Regions from separate parts of the Streptomyces sp. NPDC054765 genome, predicted to be linked through region 1. Evidence: riboswitches for the same ligand, from Rfam matches in the RefSeq annotation. Region 1 holds a riboswitch; each other region holds the start of a gene.
What was found. A riboswitch is a leader RNA that binds a small molecule or an ion and turns the genes downstream of it on or off. The one in region 1 is predicted to bind cobalamin.
Positions count from the first base shown of each region.

Region 2: another riboswitch for cobalamin. It lies ahead of ACWGJY_RS25045 (cobalamin biosynthesis protein); the one in region 1 lies ahead of metE (5-methyltetrahydropteroyltriglutamate--homocysteine S-methyltransferase).
Region 3: another riboswitch for cobalamin. It lies ahead of ACWGJY_RS14720 (HoxN/HupN/NixA family nickel/cobalt transporter); the one in region 1 lies ahead of metE (5-methyltetrahydropteroyltriglutamate--homocysteine S-methyltransferase).

Region 1 is NZ_JBSHBP010000057.1:9,120-13,503, reverse strand. It holds gene ACWGJY_RS28675 (glyceraldehyde-3-phosphate dehydrogenase) at 1-54, shown strand, start outside; gene ACWGJY_RS28670 (Cmx/CmrA family chloramphenicol efflux MFS transporter) at 368-1,546, opposite strand; cobalamin riboswitch at 2,141-2,368, shown strand; gene metE (5-methyltetrahydropteroyltriglutamate--homocysteine S-methyltransferase) at 2,533-4,384, shown strand, end outside.
Region 2 is NZ_JBSHBP010000043.1:38,352-42,735, forward strand. It holds gene ACWGJY_RS25040 (cobyric acid synthase) at 1-1,522, opposite strand, end outside; gene ACWGJY_RS25045 (cobalamin biosynthesis protein) at 1,656-2,651, opposite strand; cobalamin riboswitch at 2,815-2,963, opposite strand; gene ACWGJY_RS25050 (hypothetical protein) at 3,169-3,612, shown strand; gene ACWGJY_RS25055 (caspase family protein) at 3,618-4,384, shown strand, end outside.
Region 3 is NZ_JBSHBP010000018.1:119,886-124,269, reverse strand. It holds gene ACWGJY_RS14735 (hypothetical protein) at 1-249, opposite strand, end outside; gene ACWGJY_RS14730 (MarR family winged helix-turn-helix transcriptional regulator) at 369-1,073, shown strand; gene ACWGJY_RS14725 (alpha/beta fold hydrolase) at 1,070-1,918, shown strand; cobalamin riboswitch at 2,103-2,316, shown strand; gene ACWGJY_RS14720 (HoxN/HupN/NixA family nickel/cobalt transporter) at 2,348-3,520, shown strand; gene ACWGJY_RS14715 (VOC family protein) at 3,589-4,089, opposite strand.

The sequences.
Region 1 (4,384 bases):
GTCCAGCACGTCTCCGGGGTGGAGTACCCAACCTACCCGGCCCCGGCTGCCTGATCTCCGCGAACGGTCCGGCCCTCCGGCGCCCCGCATGCCGCCGCCCGGCATGCGGGGCACCGGCATGTGGGGCGCCGGCATGCGGGGCGCCGGCATGCCCGGGGCGTCGGCATGCCCGGGGCACGCTGGCATCCGCGGCACCGGCGAGACGGCGAAGCGGACAGGCGGCCCGGCTCCGGCGCCGCCTTGTCCACCCTGGACCCGCAGCTGGTTCAGCCCGCCCGCCCGCCGGACGGGGTGTCGCAAGAGGGAACCCGGTGGAAGTCCGGGACTGCCTCCCCGCGGTGAGTGGGAACGACCGCGTTCGCATGCGTCACCGGAGCACCTCCGTACTCCGGTCGGCCGCAATCACACTGCGGAGGGGGAACGCGACGAGTAGCGCGACCAGGACGAGGAGTGCGCTGGCCCAGAGCGGCCCGAGGTTGCCTGCTGCGGTGCTGAGGGTGGTCGCGGCGATGAGGGGCCCCACGGCGGCTCCGACGTTGAGTGCCGCGGTCGCGTACGAGCCGGCCATGACGGGGGCTTCTGCTGCCTCGTAAAGGACCCGCGTGATCAAAGTGCTGCCCAGTGCGAACGAGAGGGCGCCTTGCACGAACACGAGGACGAGCAGCGCGGTCGGCCGGTCGGCCAGCACGGCCAAGGCCGGCCAGCCGATGAGCAGCAGGGGACCACCGACGGCGATGACCAGGCCGGGGCGCCGGTCGGACCACCTGCCGGCAAGGGTGACACCGGCGAGGGAACCGGCGCCGAAGAGCACCAGAACGAGGGAGATCCACAGTTCGCCCAGGCCGGCGGTGTGGGTCACGACGGGGGCGAGGAAAGTGAAGCTTGCGAAGGTTGCCGCATTCACCAGTGCGCCGAGCAACATGACGAGGATCAATCGCGGTTTGCGGAGTTGTGCGAGCTCCGATCGCAAGGACGGCGCGTCGGTCGTGAGCTTGTCCGCCCTGCGCGCCGGGATTGCTTTAATGATGCCGAGGGCAGCGGGAAGACAGAGGGCAGCGACGGCCCAGAAGCCGGCGCGCCATCCGAGGAGCGTGCCCAGTACTGATCCCCCTGGTACTCCGGCGATCGTGGCCACCGTAGTGCCGGACAGCAGCACCGCGAGTGCGCGTCCCTTCTTGTCGGGAGAGACAAGCGTCGCGGCAGTCGTCAAGGCCACGGCGAGGAATCCCGCGTTCGCGAGCGCCGCGACGACCCGCGTCGCGAACAGGATCGGGAAGCTCGAAGTGGCAGCTGCCACCGCATGGGCCGTCAGGAACACGACGACGAATCCGAGGAGGCTGTTCCGTTCCGGCCAGTTGCGGGCGAGCCCGGCCATGAGCGGGGCGCCGACGATCATCCCGATCGCGAAGGCTGAGGTGAGCGTGCCTGCTGCCCCGACGGTCACATCGAGATCTGAGGCGATGTCCGGCAACAGGCCGGCCAGCATGAATTCGGAAGTGCCCATAGCGAAGATCGCCACGGCAAGCATGTACAGCGGGAGCGGCATCGAGTGACTCCGAGGTGAGAGAAGCACGAGAAGAGACGTCTCGTCACCGCGGTCAGCACCCAAAGGCGCACTCGTCCGGCCGCAGACGCGGCGGGACGACAGAGCTACGAACTCAGTGGTTCAGGGGGCTGACGGCGTGACCGAAAACCCCCACCGTGGATGCCTCAGGGCTCGACATGCCCCGCACGCTACCCGACCGATGCCTGACGAAGCACGTCGGTATCACCGAACTGCCCGGCTGGGAGGGCTGCCCGCCATGCGCAACGATGCCGCCCGGATCCTCGACGGCCCCGCCTGCTTCAACCGGCCGGGCCCCAGGGTGGTCCGGGGCGCGCAGAAATTGGCACCCCTCCCCGCTTGATGGCCCTCGGCGCCCCTGCCAAGCCTCCGTACGGCCCGCCGAACCCCGTCGGCCGGACGGCGACTCCGACCCGATTTCCCGCCCTGGCGTCGCACAACTCGGCATCTCCACCCGGCACTCCGGGCACCTTGCTCAGCGTGCCCCACACCGGACGGGGCGGCGTGCCGTGTTTCCGGTGTCTCATCTCACGGTCCGGCATGTGAACAGAGGTGTCCGGCCCGGCGGCCACGTTCTACGCTGGCCGGGCAATTGGTTCGCCCCGTCCGCCAGACGGGCCGCGTCGTAAGAGGGAACCCGGTGGGAATCCGGGACTGCCCCGCAGCGGTGAGTGGGAACGACCGCCGTCATACGCACTGGATCCGGGAAGCGGATCCGGGAAGCGACGGCCAGTAGGTGCCCGCCGGAACACTCCGGCAGGCGCGCCCACGAGTCCGAAGACCTGCCCGTTGCCCGTGCACACCCATGTGTGGACGGATATCCCGGTGACCTCGAGGGCGGGTCGGCGTACATACCAGGCGGACACGTGCGTCGCAGACACACCGTGCTTCCGCCGGGTTCGTCACCCCTTCGCGTGCCTCGTTCCATCTCCGGGACTTCATGACACGTATTCGCGAAGGAGAGTTCCGTGACAGCGAAGTCCGCAGCCGCGGCAGCACGGGCCACCGTGTACGGCTACCCCCGCCAGGGACAGCACCGGGAACTGAAGAAGGCCATTGAGGGCTACTGGAAGGGCACGGTCACCGCCGACGCCCTGAAGGAGACCGCCCGCACCCTGCGCCGTACAAACTGGCAGCAACTGGCCGGCGCCGGCATCCACGAGGTGCCCACCGGTGACTTCTCGTACTACGACCACGTGCTGGACACCAGCGTCATGGTCGGCGCTGTCCCGGACCGCCACCGCGACGCCGTCGCAGCCGACGCCCTCGACGGCTACTTCGCCATGGCCCGCGGCACCCAGGACGTGGCGCCGCTGGAGATGACCAAGTGGTTCGACACCAACTACCACTACCTCGTCCCCGAACTGGGACCGGACACCGTCTTCACCGCCGACTCCACCAAGCAGGTCGCCGAGCTGACGGAAGCCTTCGCACTCGGCCTCACCACCCGGCCGGTGCTCGTCGGACCGGTCACCTACCTCCTGCTGGCGAAGCCCGCCCCGGGGGTGGCTGCCGACTTCGAGCCGCTGACGCTCCTGGACCGGCTGCTGCCGGTCTACGCCGAGGTCCTCGCCGACCTGCGCGCCGCCGGCGCCGAGTGGGTGCAGCTCGACGAGCCCGCCCTCGTCCAGGACCGCACCCCGGCCGAGCTGAACTCCGCCGCCCGCGCCTACCGCGACCTGGGTGCCCTCACCGACCGCCCGAAGCTGCTGGTCGCCTCGTACTTCGACCGGCTCGGCGACGCCCTGCCCGTCCTGGCCAAGGCCCCGGTGGACGGTCTCGCGCTCGACTTCACCGACACGGCCGCCGCCAACCTCGACGCCCTGGCCGCGGTCGGCGGCCTGCCGGGCAAGCGCCTGGTGGCAGGCGTGGTCAACGGCCGCAACATCTGGATCAACGACCTGGAGAAGTCGCTGTCCACCCTCGGCACCCTGCTCGGCCTCGCCGACCGGGTCGACGTGGCCGCCTCCTGCTCCTTCCTGCACGTCCCGCTGGACGCCACCGCCGAGCGCGACATCGACCCGCAGATCGCCCGCTGGCTCGCCTTCGCCAAACAGAAGACGGCCGAGCTGGTGACCCTGGCACGGGGTCTGTCGCAGGGCACCGACACCATCGCCGCCGAACTCGCCGCCAACCGCGCCGACCTGGCCTCCCGCGCGAACTCCGCCCTCACCCACGACCCGGCCGTGCGCGCCCGCACCACCGCCGTCACCGACGCCGACGGCCGCCGCTGCGCGCCGTACGCCGAGCGCACGACGGCCCAACGGGCCCACCTCGGGCTGCCACTGCTGCCCACCACCACCATCGGCTCCTTCCCCCAGACCAACGAACTGCGCACCGCCCGCGCCGACCTGCGCACGGGACGGACCGACACCGCCGGATACAACGACCGCATCGCGGCCGAGATCCGCGACGTCCTCGCCTTCCAGGAGAAGGCCGGCCTCGACGTCCTGGTGCACGGCGAGCCCGAACGCAACGACATGGTCCAGTACTTCGCCGAACAGCTCACCGGCTACCTGGCCACCCAGCACGGCTGGGTCCAGTCCTACGGCACCCGCTACGTCCGCCCGCCGGTCCTGGCCGGCGACATCTCCCGCCCCGAGCCGATGACGGTCCGCTGGACCTCCTACGCCCAGTCGCAAACCGACCGCCCCGTCAAGGGCATGCTCACCGGCCCCGTCACCATGCTCGCCTGGTCCTTCGTCCGCGACGACCAGCCACTCGCCGACACCGCCCGCCAGGTCGCCCTCGCCCTGCGCGACGAAGTGAACGACCTCGAAACCGCCGGCACCTCGGTCATCCAGGTCGACGAACCCGCCC
Region 2 (4,384 bases), on a different contig from region 1:
GCTCCTCGATCAGATCGCCGAGCCGGTCCAGCTGCTCTTCGCGCAGGGCGGCGAAGCTGGTGCCGGGGGCGGGGACGAACGCCCGGCCCGCGTCCGCCGCGACCCGCCGCAGGAAGGCCCGCCGGAAGCCGTCGCTCTCCAGCGAACCGTGCCAGTGCGTGCCCCATACGGAGCCGGACCGGCACCCGTCCAGGCTGCGCCCTTGGCCGTCGGACATGAACGCCTCGTCCCCGCCGGTCACTTCGGCGACCCCGTGGTGGATCTCGTAGCCCGCCACCGGCTCGCCCAGTGCCTCGCCGACCGGCCGGGCCAAGGTCTTCTCCGCCGCGAACCGCACCCGTACGGGCAGCAGCCCCAGCCCGTCGACCGCGCCCGCCTTCGACTCGATGTCGTCCTCGATGCGCTCGCCCAGCATCTGGAAACCGCCGCAGATGCCCAGCACCGGGCGGCCCTCGGCGGCCCGCCGGGCGACCGCGTCCGCGAGCCCGCGCTCGCGCAGCCACTGCAGCGCCCGGACCGTGCCCCGGGTCCCCGGCAGCACCACCAGGTCCGCGTCGGCCAGCTCCTCGGCCCGGTCCACGAACCGCACCACCACACCCGGTTCCGCGGCCAGCGCATCCACGTCCGTGAAGTTCGACATCAGCGGTACGGCGGCGACCGCCACCCGCAGCACCTCGGCGCCGTGCGGCGGGGCCACCACGCTCTCGCGCACCGCGCCGCGCAGCGACACCCTCAGCCCGTCCTCCTCGTCGATGCCGAGCCCGTGGGAGAAGGGCAGCACACCGAGCGTTTGCCGCCCCGTGAGACCGCGCAGCATCTCCAGCCCCGGCTCCAGCAGCGACACATCGCCCCGGAACTTGTTGACCAGATAGCCCGCGAGAAGCGCCTGGTCCTCCTTGGACAGCAGCGCGGTGGTGCCGAAGAAGGAGGCGAACACACCGCCGCGGTCGATGTCGCCGACCACGACCACCGGGATCCGGGCGGCCCGTGCGAGGCCCATGTTCACGATGTCCGTACGCCGCAGATTGATCTCGGCGGGGCTGCCGGCGCCCTCACAGATCACTGCGTCGTACGTCCGCCGCAGCTCCTGGAGGCAGTCGGTGACCGTGCCGAGCAACTGCTCCCGGTGCCCCGCGTACTGCGTCTTCCCGGGGGACGGCCCCCCGGACCCCCCGAAGTACCCCCGGGCGCTGAGCTCGCCCACCGGCTTCCCCAGCAGCACCACCTGGCTGCTGCGGTCACTGCCCGGTTTGAGCAGGACGGGATTCATCAGCGCGGTCGGCTCCACCCGCGCCGCGGCGGCCTGCATCGCCTGGGCCCGCCCGATCTCCGCGCCCTCACGCGTGACGAACGAATTCAGCGACATGTTCTGCGCCTTGAACGGCGCCACCCGCACGCCCTGGCGGGCCAGCCAGCGGCAGATCCCCGCCGTCACCACGCTCTTGCCGGCGTCGGACGTCGTACCGGCCACCAACAGGCCACCGCCGACGGCCCCGCCTGATGCCTTCCACCGCCCGTTCACCGGGTCCTCCTCCTGCGCCGGGACCCCGGCCGTTGTGAGCCGTACGCGCCGCTGCCACCACGGCCCGGCGCGTCACCGCACCCGCCCGCCCCCCGAAGCGGGGCGGGCAGCGGGGAAAAAACGGTCTGCGGCGTCATGCCCGGCCCGCCTTGCGCCCCCGGGCCACCGCTGCCCGCACCGCGCCGGCCACCGGCCGCGCCGCCACCGTCGTCACCAGCGCCAGCACGCTCACCCGCCGCGAGAGCCGCACCGCCCGCTCGATGTCGGCCACCGCGACCGGCGGCGCCCCGTCGTTGAGCACCGGACGGTGTTCCACCCGCCCGCCGTACGCCAGCGTGCCGCCCAGCCGCACGCCCAGCGCGCCCGCGAACGACGCCTCCACCGGGCCCGCGTTGGGGCTGGGGTGCGCGCCGCCGTCCGCCTGCCAGGCCCGCAGCGCACCGCGCCGGCCGGGGCCCGCGAGCACGGTCAGCGCGGCGGTCAGCCGGGAGCCGGGCCAGCCGGCGACATCGTCAAGGCGGGCCGAGGCCCAGCCGAAACGGCGGTGGCGCGGCGACTTGTGCCCCACCATCGCGTCCAGGGTGTTCACCGCCCGGAACGCCACCAGGCCGGGCACCCCGCCCAGCGCGCCCCAGACCAGGGCGCCCACCACGGCGTCCGAGGTGTTCTCGGCGACCGACTCCACCACCGCGCGGGCCATCTGCGGCCCGTCCAGCGCCTGTGGATCGCGCCCGCACAGATGCGGCAGCCGCTCCCGTGCCACGTCCAGGTCACCCGCCGTCAGCGCACCGCCGACGGCCCGCGCCTCCCGGCCGAGCGAGGTGCCGCCCAGCACGGCCCAGACCGTCGCCGCGGTCAGCGCGATGTGGGCGCCGCCGCGCAGCGGAGCCGGGACGGCGGCCCGTACGGCGCGCTGCGCCAGCGCGGCACCGGCAGCGGCACCGCCGGCGCACAGCACGGCATGCACCGCCCCGTATCCGCGGTGATCGCGCCACAGCCGGCGCTCGACGGCGCCCGCGGCCCGGCCGAAGGCGGCCACCGGATGGCCGCGCCGTGGGTCCGCCGCGATCAGGTCGCCGAGAAAGCCGAGAGCCGCGCCGCACGCATATCCCGCGTGTTCGCCGCGCATCGGATCAGACCGCCGCTACGGCGTGTCCACCACGTCCTGCCCGGCCCGCGACGCCTCGAAGGGGCCCTGCGGCAGCGGGCAGTGGAACTCTTGAAAGGCGGCCGGGCATGGCGGTATGTCCTCACTCAGGGTCCGCGCCCTGGCTCGACGTGACGGCGACAAGAGTCTCCTGGCTCCCGGATCGGCGACTCCTCCGGCCTTCCAGTCCCTGCCTGCGCCGTCGGACGCAGGCGAGGCGGACCGTGGCCTTCGCTGGAGGAACGCTCCCCGGTGACAGTGGCGGGACCGCGCCGGATTCGCACCGGACTTCCTCAGCTGTCGCCGTATGGCCCGCGCAGTCCACCACGCCCCGCGAATGCCCGTCAACTCCCCCTTGACCTGCGACGCTGCCCTGTGGCACGGCCTGTGGTGCACGCCACAGCGTGGCAGCCGCGTCACAGACGGTTGCCCGCGCCCCTGATCCCGCGTCACTATCTGGTGCACGGCGGTGACGGGGCCGCCGGAAGGGGGCCGGGGGATGCCGCAGCGCGCTGACCGCCACGAGATCCGCATCAGGATCACGGGCACGAACAATCCTGACCAGGACATCGAGGACCTCAAGGCGTGGCTGGAGCGCGAGCCGTGGCTGGACCGGAGGCAGCACGACTGGGCGCTGCGGCCGCGGCCGGCGGACGAGGGCGACGACGGCCCCGGCGAGATGGCCGCCGGCGTCGACGATCTGATCCTGGTCATCGTCGGTGCGGTCGCCACCGAGATCACCAAGAGCCTGAGCATCGCCCTGCAGGAGTGGCTGCGACGACGCCGCGAGGAACGGGACACCGGCGAACGGCCCGCCGTCGCGGTCGGCGGCGGTGACGAGGACCTGCGCGCGCTCGGCGACGCGGGCCCGGACGCCCCGTCCCCCGAACACCCCGATCCCGGCAGTCCGGCGGACGGGAGCGGCAGCACCGCCGGGGACTGAGCCGGATGTCCGAATACGACGCACGGGGCAAGGGCAACCGGGCGCTGCTGATCTGTGTCGACGACTACCGCACCCTGCGCCCGCTCCCCGCGGTGAAGGACAACGCCCAGGCCCTGGAGCGGGCCCTGCTCGCCCCCGGCACCGATCTGTTCACCGAGGGCGAGGTCGTCATCTGCCGCCCCCAGGAGCCCTGGGAGGTGGAACAGGCGCTGGACACCGTCACCCAGGAGGCACGCGGGCTGCTGCTGGTGTACTTCTCCGGCCACGGGCGGGTGGGCCGCGACGGCGGCAATCTGCACCTCATGGTCGGTGCCTCGGAACGGCGTCACAAGACCGTCTCCTGGCAGGACATGGTGCTGTCCTATCTGGACAACGCGCGGGCCGACCGCATCGTGATCGTCCTGGAGTGCTGCTACGCCGGCAACGCGAGCGAGGCCTTCCACTCCTGCCGCAAGCCCACGTCGCTGCTGATGGCCGCGCAGCCCAACCGCCGTATCTTCAGCGGCGAGGAACCCGCCGGGGGCAGCGTCTTCACCCGTGCCGTGGCGCAGACCCTGGAGCGGGGCCTGCCCGGCAAGCGGTGCGTCACCTTCGAGGACCTCGTCCGGGAGCTGCGCGAGCGGCTGGCCGGCGAACGGACCCCGATGGGCGACGTGTGGGAGCCGCGCTCGGCCAAGCAGAACACCGTCGACGATGTCATCCTGTCCTTCGCCACCCCCGAGGCCCGGCCCCCGACCCCGCTGCGGATCCGCTTACGCCGCCGGCTGAAGTC
Region 3 (4,384 bases), on a different contig from region 1:
GAAGTCCGCGGCCATTCGCACATATGCGGCGGTACGCAGCGCCGGGCCGTCCGGAGCCAGCACCAGCGCCAGCCCGCTCACCGCATCCCGCCAGGCCAGCGGTCGCAGCGAGGTACGGGTCGCCGGCGCGGTCCGCCCTGCGCCGTCGACCAGCCCCGAGGGCCGGGCCAGCAGATCGGGCACCGCCGCCACCGCCACTCCGTACACGGCCGTGGCCACCCCGACCGCACGCAACAGACCGACCTTCATCCGCCCTCCGCCTTCCTCGTCCACCGGCCGCGCGGGCCGGCTCCTGCCCACCCGCCTCATCAACTCCTTTCCGCGGCAACCCCCTTCCCAAACGACATCACCGATGCCATCATGACATCATGAGTGTCATCGGGGGGGGAGTCGAGGGGGAAACGGGCATGCACATCGACACGCACATGGACACGCACATGGACACGCACATGGACATGCACACCGAGGCGGCCACCGAAGGCACCGGCGGCGGGGAACCGACGCCCGCCGAAGACCTGTTGTACGGCGTCATCCGACGCCTGTGGCCACTGCACCGCACGATCATCCGCGTGGTGGAGCGCGAGCTGACGGGCACGGGCATGACCGCCGGCGAACACGCCCTGCTCGATGCCCTGCGCACCCAAGGCCCGCAGACCGTCCCGCAGTTGGCGCGCGCGATGGGGCTCGACCGGCAGCCGGTGCAGCGCTGGGTGAACCACGCCGCGGAGCTGGGCCTGGTCGTGACGGCCCCGAATCCCGCGCACCGCCGCTCGTCCCTGATCCGGCTCACCACCCAAGGCACGGCGGCAATACGCGGGATCAAGGAGTTCGAGACGTCCGAGCTGCGACAGCGGCTGGCCGATCTGCCCGCCGAGGACCTCCGTACCGCAGCGCATGTACTGGACCGGCTCGGCGAGGAATTCCGGCACCTGGCGAACGGCTCACGCATCCCCCCGGAGGAAGCCGACAGTAACGGCAGTCGCGGCAGTTACGGCAGCAGCGGCAATAGCGACGACAATGGCATCACACCCAGTTCATCGCATCCGGCACACAAAGGACGGCCCGCAAGATGACCCGAGGAATCACCGCCTGGTCCGAGATCGACAACGGGATCGTGCCGATCTACGACGGCGAGCTGTTCTACGAGACGGCCGGCTCGGGCCCCGCGGTGGTGCTGCTCCACGGCGGCATGCTCGACCAGCACATGTGGGACGAGCAGTTCGCCTGGCTGGTCAACTCCGGCCTGCGCGCGATCCGTTACGATTTCCGCGGCCATGGCCTGTCCTCCACCGTGGCCGGGGACCACGCCCACCACGATGACCTGTGCGCCCTGCTCGACGCGCTCGATGTCCCCGCCGCCGTCCTCGTCGGCCTCTCCCATGGTGCGCGGGTCGCACTCGACACTGCCATAGCCCGCCCCGACCGGGTGACCGCTCTCGCACTCGCCTCCCCCGGGATCAGCGGCCGCGCCTTCACCGACCCCTTTCTGCTGGAGCACATCAAGGCGCAGGTGGCGGCGATCGGCGCACCGGACGGCGCGGAACGGTATGTCGAGCACTTCCTGCGGATGTGGGTGGACGGACCGCATCGCGAACCGGCCGCGGTGCACCCGGGATTCCGTGAGCGGATGCGTGCCTCGGCCGAGGCCAATGTGGAGGTGCATGCCGATGGCGGGGGCGCCGGCATGCCCCTTGAGGTCGGCGCCGCCGACCACCTCGGCGAGATCCGGGTGCCGACGGTCGTGTTCGACGGTGACCTCGACAGCAGCGACATCTCCACCAACGCCCATGCGATAGCGCTGACCGTCCCCGGCGCCCGGAGAGTCCGGATACCGGGCGCGGCCCACATGGTCAATCTGGAGAACACCGCACTCTTCGACCACGAACTCCACGCCTTCCTCTCATCCCTGGACTACTGACCCACCGCGCATCACGGCACAGGGACCACGGCCCCAGGAACGACCGCGGCGGCCACGGCCACCCGGGGCAGAACGGGCCGCCGCACGCCAAGTGCTCCCGCACACCCCACGGACAAACCGCATGGACAACCGCATGGACGAACCGCACGGACAAACCCCACGGGCCTCACCCCTCCGGCCGCAGTTAGAGTGAACGGGCCGTGGTGTTCGGGAAGCCGGTGACGGACCTTGTGGTCCCAGACCGGAGCGGCCCTCGCCACTGTGATCGGGGAGTTTCCACCCCTTCCGCGGGCGCACGGCGCGCCTGCGGCGCCACTGACCGCAGCCCGCGGCCGGGAAGGCGGGGGCGGACGCGGGTACCCGTAAGCCAGGAGACCGGCCACGGCATCTCACGAACTGATCCACGAGGTGCTGGAGCGTGACCGCCGGATGGCCCTGCCCACCGATACCCGTAACACCCCTGCTCCCGCCGCTTTTCGCTGGCGCCGGCAGGACACCGTCCGCACCGCGGGCCTGATGGCCGTCATAGCCGGTCTGCATGTCGTCGCCTTCGGCGTGCTCTTCCTGCTCGTGGTGCCCCACCACTACACCGTGGGCAGCCAGGTCTTCGGCGTGGGGCTCGGCATCACCGCCTACACCCTCGGCATGCGGCACGCCTTCGACGCCGACCACATCGCCGCGATCGACAACACCACCCGCAAGCTGATGGCCGACGGCAAGCGACCGGTCTCGGTCGGTTTCTGGTTCGCCCTCGGCCACTCCAGCGTGGTCGTCGCGATGGCCGCCCTGGTGGTCGGCGGCGCCCAGCTCGCGGGCACGCTGCTCAACGACGAATCCCGTACCCACCAGATCCTGGGCACGGTCGGCACCACCATCTCCGGGACCTTTCTCTACCTCATCGCCGCCCTGAACCTGGTCGCGCTGACCGGGATCTGGCGGGTCTTCCGCGGTATGCGCAACGGCCACTTCGACGAGGCCGAGCTGGAGCAGCGCCTCGATGCGCGCGGCTTCATGAACCGCATCCTGGGCCGGTTCACCCGCTCGGTCTCCCGCCCCGGCCAGATGTTCCCGCTCGGCTTTCTCTTCGGGCTCGGCTTCGACACCGCGACCGAAGTGACCCTGATGGTGATGGCGGGCAGCGGCGCCGCGGCCGGCCTGCCCTGGTACGCGGTGCTGTGCCTGCCACTGCTCTTCGCCGCCGGAATGAGCCTGTTCGACACCCTCGACGGCACCTTCATGAATTTCGCCTACCAGTGGGCGTTCTCCAACCCGGTGCGCAAGGTCTACTACAACCTCACCATCACCGGCCTGTCGATCGCCGTCGCCTTCTTCATCGGCACGATCGAGCTGGTGACCGTGCTGCACGACAAGCTCGCCCTCAGCGACCCGTTGACCGGCTGGATTTCCGGCCTCGACCTGGGCAATGCCGGCTTCCTCATCGTCGGCCTGTTCGTGGTCGTGTGGGCCGCGGCGCTGGCGTACTGGCGGCTGGCCGGCGTCGAAAAGCGCTGGGCGGAGCGGGCGGAACGGGCCGATCGGACAGACCGGAGGAAGCAGGTGGAGCGAGCGGGGGCGGCGGATCCTGCCGCGTCGGACTCCTGAGACGCCTCCGCCCAGGAACCCCGTACGCACCCACCGCCCGCATCACCACCAGGACGGGGCCGGCCCGGTCAGGTGGCCGAACCGGCCGCCGCGCCCGTCACCAGATCCGGCCCCCAGCGCTCCAGCGCCGCCGCCAGATCGAGCGGCAGCAGCCGTTCCGGCTGGTCCGGGCCCGGCCAGTCCTCCCGCGGGACCCGCCACATCACCTCGAACTCATTGCCGTCCGGGTCCTTGGCGTACAGCGACTTGGCGACGAGGTGATCACTCGATCCCACCAGCGCGCCCCGCTCGACGAGCTGCGCATGTGCCGCGGCCAGTTCGCCGAGCGTGCCGGTCTCCCAGGCCAGGTGGTAGAGCCCGACCCGTCCGGCCTCCGGCCCCGGTGCGTCCGGCCCCACCGCGAACAGCGCCAGGTCATGATCATTGAGCGAGCCGGGAGCGCTGAGGAACGCGGTCCGCCCCGGCACTTCGACCCCCACCGTGAGTCCGAGGGCCTCGGTGTAGAACGCGACCGACCGCGCCACATCGCGGACGTAGAGCACCGCGTGGTTAAGACGTCGTACGGACATGGAGCCTGCTCTCCGATCTCCCGCAGCGGTACCGCAAGGCGCCGCCGCACCCTCCCCCGCTCTGATGTTCCTCCCCCACTCCATACCTGCCCAGAGTCCTTCGGCCGGTACACCGAGCTTTTCCGGCCCGACCGCCGAAGTCCGGGCAATGGTTCACTTGCGGCCGTCGCCGGCATACAGGCACGGCGATGCGCGACCGGGACCGGGAACGGGAACGGGAACTGTCCAGCTGATCGCGATCGGGTGCGGCCGGGCATCGGCCACGAGGCGGTCATACGCCCTGCGGGCCGAAGTG